2 linked regions of the Chitinophaga caseinilytica genome follow. The protein of the gene in region 1 interacts with the protein of each later gene in a pairwise test. Links are inferred from orthologs where the notes say so. Each region holds a gene or a part of one and is shown in the gene's direction. Other genes may lie near its edges. The genes, in order: ftsZ and rlmN.

Evidence for each region.
Region 2: the proteins of ftsZ (region 1) and rlmN interact in binary tests that used the Escherichia coli proteins (3 or more experiments, as listed by UniProt). The link is inferred for Chitinophaga caseinilytica from one-to-one orthologs.

What each region holds. Positions count from the first base shown.
Region 1 is NZ_CP150096.1:106,462-109,559, forward strand. What follows is about bases 1-2,847. They hold ftsZ (cell division protein FtsZ), read left to right. Parts: upstream 1-486; coding sequence 487-2,208; downstream 2,209-2,847. Other genes in these bases: ftsA (cell division protein FtsA), read left to right, coding at 1-379; WJU22_RS00480 (glycoside hydrolase domain-containing protein), read right to left, coding at 2,306-2,847. In the rest of the region: more of WJU22_RS00480, read right to left, coding at 2,848-3,098. UniProt on the Escherichia coli protein: Essential cell division protein that forms a contractile ring structure (Z ring) at the future cell division site. The regulation of the ring assembly controls the timing and the location of cell division.
Region 2 is NZ_CP150096.1:1,784,114-1,787,274, reverse strand. The notes cover bases 54-2,963. They hold rlmN (23S rRNA (adenine(2503)-C(2))-methyltransferase RlmN), read left to right. Parts: upstream 54-943; coding sequence 944-1,984; downstream 1,985-2,963. Other genes in these bases: WJU22_RS07655 (pseudouridine synthase), read left to right, coding at 2,020-2,963; WJU22_RS07665 (acetyl-CoA C-acyltransferase), read right to left, coding at 54-780. In the rest of the region: more of WJU22_RS07665, read right to left, coding at 1-53; more of WJU22_RS07655, read left to right, coding at 2,964-3,161.

The sequences.
Region 1 (3,098 bases):
ATACACCACCGGCGTGAGCGCCCGCATCGGTTACCCCAACGAGCACCTCGCCAGCGGGCATACCGACGAGCTGACCAAACCCATGTACGCCACCTGCGTAGGGCTCATTCTCAAAGGCTACAACGACTATGAGAACGATCGCCGCGCACTGGAGGAGAATTACGTGAAAATCAACACCAGCTACTTCGCGAAGGAAAGAGTGGCCCGCCAGGCCGAAGAATCCGGAGACGAATGGATGGAAGAAGCAGAGGAAGAAACGGCAGACGCACGGCAAGACCGTAAGTCGCGCGAGCGCAATGCCTCCCTCAAAGGCTTCCTGGACAGGATGAAAACAAAGATCATCGACATGTTCACGGAAGAAGAAGACGCCAAACTGTAAAGGTTTCGGCTTGATTGTTGCAATTCATATACGTTCATATAAAAACGATCAAAGTAACGTAGGATACGGTACACCACTAATACTAACCCATATAAAGAGCTAGAGTCATGATACATTTTGATCTTCCAAAGGAAAAATCCTCCATCATCAAGGTGATAGGCATTGGTGGCGGAGGAAGCAATGCGGTGAACCACATGTTCAGTCAGAACATTGAGGGTGTGAACTTCATTATTTGCAATACCGACGCACAGGCGATTGCAAACAGCCCCGTACCCAACAAGGTACAGCTGGGCCCGCATTTGACGCAGGGACTCGGAGCTGGCGCCAATCCCCGGATCGGCGAACAGGCTACGGAAGAATCATTCGAAGAAATTAAAAAAATACTGGAGGTGAACACCAAAATGGCGTTCATCACCGCCGGTATGGGAGGCGGCACCGGCACCGGCGGCGCACCCATCATCGCCAAAATATGCAAGGAACTGGGCATCCTCACCGTGGGCATCGTCACCACCCCCTTCTCTTACGAAGGTAAAAAGAGAATGATCCAGGCCGAAGAAGGCATCAACCGCCTCAAGGATTATGTGGACACACTGCTGATCATTTCCAACGACAAGCTCCGTCAGAAATTCGGCGACCTCAAATTCAAGGCGGCCTTCGAAAAAGCGGATAACGTGCTCGCCACCGCGGCAAAATGTATCACAGACGTTATCAACTCCACCGGCCAGATCAACGTCGACTTCGCCGATGTTTGCACCGTTATGCGCAACGGCGGCGTAGCCATCCTCGGATCGGCCATCGCCGAAGGCGAAAACCGCGCACAGGCCGCGATCGAAGATGCACTGACTTCCCCGCTCCTGAACGACAACGATATCAAAGGCGCCAAATGGATCCTGATCAATATCTCCTCTTCCGAAGGCGAATTCGAGCACACGCTCGATGAAATGGACATCATCCAGGCCTACGTACAGAGCATGGCAGGCGAAGATTGCGACGTGATCCTCGGTGTTGGCTACGATCAGAGCCTCCAGCGCAACCTGGGCGTTACCATCATCGCCACCGGCTTTGAGCAGAACCCCATCCGCCAGGCCAAATCGCAACAACCGGCCGCTACGACCGAACAACAGGAAGAACCCAAGATCGTCATGACCCTCGGCGGCGAAAACGAAGAAAAGAAAATGCACAACCAGGGCATGCTCTTCTCCGACGACGAGCCCGAGATCATCGACATCATGGCGCCCCGCCTCGTGGAACCCACCGTTACACACCCGGCCAGCGCAGCTTCCTTCATGCCCCCCGCTCCGCAACAACCGGAACGCGAGACCTACACGCTCAACATCGAGCCCGTAGAACCCTCCGCCCCGCAGACACAAGCCGCTCCGCAGCCCCAGCCCGTTCAGCAGAAACCTGCTACCAGCGCAGGTTCCGGAGGCTACCTCAACCGCCCTTCCAACATTTACGTGGAACCGGTGAGCAGCAATAACATGCAGCAGCAGGAAGAAATGAAAATGGTGTACCGGGAAGACGCCAACAACGCTCCCGTTCCTCCCCCGCAGCCCCAGGCGCTGCACGACGACCAGGCCGAAGAACAACGGAAGAAGCAGCTCGAACGCGTAGCCAAACTGCGCAGCATCAGCTTCAACGTGAAAAATATGGATAACAACACCGAAATCGAGAACATTCCCGCGTACCTCCGCCGGAACATCGATCTCGACAACGGTGCCGGTTCCGCCGAGCACTTCTACTCCAGCTACACAGTTGGCCAGAACGGCGAAAACCAGGCAGAGATCAACACGATCAATACCTTTCTCGACGGGAAAAAGCCCGATTGATGAATTTTAAGATGATATTAGTTTGATTGTTTTTTAGTTGTGTTAAAAAAAATCCTCCGATTCCTCGGAGGATTTTTTTATGCTTCATGTCGATCGCTTACAAGCTGTTGATCACGGCAGCAGCGGCTTTCACCATATCTTCGGCTTTCTTTTGCTTCAGGGTATTCCACTCGAAAGTCTTCAGCACTTTCTCCAGTTGCGGCCCCTTCCCTTCCTTCTTCAGGATCTGGACCTTCTCATACGCCTGGATGCCCTCCGCCAGCCGCTCGAACCGGATCGAGGAACGGCCGCCGGGGTAAACGAGGTAAGTATCGCCGGCAGCCCAGGTGCGGAAACGCGAATCGCGGAGCGGATCTTTCACCCAGCAATTGTACGCCCAGCGGAGATAGCCCTTGTAATCCTTACCTGCGGCGTAATATCCCAGCCACGCGGATTCCGCGGGAGGCGAGAAGGTAAAGGTATTCGGGAAACCTTCCGTACAGCAGGTATAATAAGTGGTCGGCCAGTTTTTGCCAAAGCGCGTGGCACGCTCTTCCGGCGTGAAATCCTGTCCGATGGCGATGCAATAATCGTAGATATCGTTCACCAGTTCCTTGTGGTAATTACCCGCCAAAGACACCTTGAAATCCTTGTCCACACTGCGGATCAGCTTAATAGCGGCCTGCATGGCCTCCATTGGGCGCTCGTCCATCGCGATGCAGGTGATATCGAACCAGCCTTTCTGTTTCAGGTGTTTGGCGAAATCGGCGAGCATGGGGCGCCAGTGTGCGTCGTATTCTGCGGATCCCGGTTTGGCCACGATGTGGGTCATTTTGCCGGTGGCTTCTTCATAATAGTAGAACTTCAGGTTCCAGGGGATCATGCTGTAACAGGCGATCTGTTTGGTGATG
Region 2 (3,161 bases), 1.7 Mb from region 1 along the record:
GGAAGCGCCGTCGTTGATCCCGGAAGAGTTACCCGCGGTAACCGTCCCGTCTTTGGCGAAAGCCGGGCGGAGGCCCGCCAGCTTGTCGAGCGACGTTTCCCGGGGATGCTCGTCTTTGGAGAAAACCACCTTGTCTTCCTTATTGGGCGTGATTTCCACGGGAATGATCTCGTCTTGCCAGATGCCGTTCAGGTGCGCCTGTTTGTATTTGGACTGGCTTTCGAAGGCGAAGCGGTCCTGGTCTTCGCGGGAGATTTTCCATTCGCGGGCCACGTTTTCGGCGGTTTCGCCCATGGAGAAGGGGTAATAAACGTCGGCGAGCTTCTTGTTGGTGAAGCGCCAGCCGATGGTGGAGTCGTAGATTTCGGTTTTGCGGCTGAAGGCGCCGTCGGCTTTCGGCATCACGAGGGGCGCGCGGGTCATGCTTTCGACGCCGCCGGCCATGTAAACGTCTCCTTCCCCGACCATAATGGCCCGGGCGGCGTCCATAATAGCCTGGAGGCCGGAGGCGCAGAGGCGGTTGACGGTGTTCCCGGCTACGGAAACGGGCATTCCGGCGAGGAGCACGGCCATACGGGCCACGTCGCGGTTGTCTTCCCCGGCCTGGTTGGTAGCCCCGGCGATCACGTCTTCCACGGCAGCGGGGTCTACAGAGGGGTTCCGGGTGAGGAGCGACTTGAGCATCAAGGCCAGGAGATCGTCTGGCCGGATGGTGCTAAGTGCGCCACCATAGCGGCCTATAGGACTTCTGACCGCGTCCACGATATAAGCAGTTTGCATTTTTTCTTCAGGTTAAGATTGCGAATTTATGGCTTCCGGTCGGGATAACCACACACACAAACGAATCGGCGGGGCTGGGGGCGGCTCCCGGAAATCTCCCTGGGACGGCAAATCTCAACGCCCCGCTTTTCGGCAATCGGAAAATCGGACGTACCTTTGCCCGATGACGAGGAAGCAAAATATCCGGCAATTGACACTCCCCCAGTTGCGGGAGGTGTTCGGAGAGATGGGGGAAAAACCGTTCCGTGCCCAGCAGGTGTATGAGTGGATCTGGACCAAACAGGCGTCCGGGTTCGGGGATATGACCAACCTGAGCAAGCCCCTGCGCGCCGCGCTGGAGGAAAGGTTCGAATTCCCTGCCGTGACGGTGGACGCTACGCAGCTGTCGACCGATGGCACCATCAAAAGCCGGTTCAAGCTGCACGACGGGTACCTGGTGGAAGGGGTCCTCATCCCCACATCCACCCGCCAAACCGCCTGCGTGTCGTCCCAGGTGGGCTGCAGCCTCAGCTGCAAGTTCTGCGCAACCGGCTTCATGGACCGCAAGCGCAACCTCGAATTCGACGAAATTTTCGACGAAGTGGCGCTCATCAACAAGCAATCCCTCGAATCATCCGGTAAAAAACTGACCAATATCGTTTATATGGGCATGGGCGAACCCCTGCTCAACTATAAAAACGTGTTGAAATCCATCGAAATGATCACCTCGCCCGACGGCCTGGCCATGAGCCCGAAACGTATCACCGTTTCCACCGCCGGCGTCGCCAAACAGATCAAACAGCTGGGAGACGACAAGGTGCGCTTCAACCTCGCCCTTTCCCTCCACGCCGCCAACGATCAGAAACGCAGCGAGATCATGCCGATCAACGATTCCAACAACCTGAAGAACCTCGTGGAAGCGCTTAATTACTTCTACAAGGCCACCGAAAACGAGATCAGCTTCGAATACATCCTTTTCAAAGACTTCAACGACTCCCTGAAAGATGCCGACGAACTGATCAAGATTTACCGGCAGGTGCCTGTAGACCTGGTGAACATCATCGAATACAACCCGATCGATAACGCCCGTTTCCAGAAACCCTCGGAAGAAAAAACCGCCGCATTCATGGAATATCTCGGCAAAAACAGGGTAAACGCCCGCCTGCGGAGAAGCCGCGGCAAAGACATCGACGCAGCGTGCGGACAGCTCGCCAACAAAGCATAAAACATACTGCAGGAATGCAGCAAACCACATAACACATGAAACAAAGCAGACCGCCCCGCAAAGGCTTCACACCGTTCAAGGAAAACAAAAGCGGTAAATCTACCCGCTCCGGCGACGCAAAACCCGCCGGCAAAAGCTTCCGCGACAGGGATGACAAAGAAGGAAAACCCTTCGGCGACAAACCCAAAAGAACCTTCGGCGGCGATAAAGAAGGAAAACCCTTCGGCGACAAGCCCCGCAGATCATTCGGCGGCGACAAGGAAGGAAAACCCTTCGGCGATAAACCCCGCAGGACTTTCGGCGGCGATAAAGAAGGAAAACCCTTCGGCGACAAGCCCCGCAGATCATTCGGCGGCGACAAGGAAGGAAAACCCTTCGGCGATAAACCCCGCAGGACCTTCGGAGCCGACAAGGAAGGCAAATCCTTCGGCGACAAACCTCCCCGTAAATCTTTCGGCGACCGCGACGCTAAACCCTTCCGCTCCCGCGAAGAAAACGGCGACAAACCTTTCCGCGCTAAAAAAGACGGCACCACTTTCGATAAAACAGCTCCGGCAGACGGCGAGCGCAAACCTAAAAAGGAGCGCGAAGTGAAACCGGGCGACAAGCTTTTCCAGCACGCCTTCGCAGACGGCGCGCCCTTCAAGGAGCTCCGTTCCCGCAAAGGCAAACCGAAAGACCCGAAAGATATCGTAGAAGACAAATCATTTGGCGAGATCGCCGACGAGAAGTCGTACAAAGAACTCCGCGGCGACAAGCCCCGCCCCCGCAAGAGCGAGCGCAAGGCCGCCGTGCACGGTTCCAAATCCAACAAACCGAAGAGCACCCGCAAACGCATTGCGGTGGAAACGCCGGTGGAATTGGAAGGCGGTGATATGCCCCTCAATAAGTTCATCGCGCATTGCGGTATCTGCAGCCGCAGAAAGGCCGTGGATTATATCAAGGAAGGGAAAGTGACGGTGAACGGCGAAGTGATCGTTGAACCGGCGTTCAAGGTAACGGGGAAAGAATCCGTGAAACTGAACGACAAGCGCATCCACCTCCAGAAAAACCTAGTATACGTACTGCTCAACAAACCCAAAGGATACATCACCACCACCGATGATCCCGAAGGCCGCCAGACCGTGATGGAACTGGTGGAAGACGCGGCGGAAGAGCGCCTGTACCCCGTTGGCCG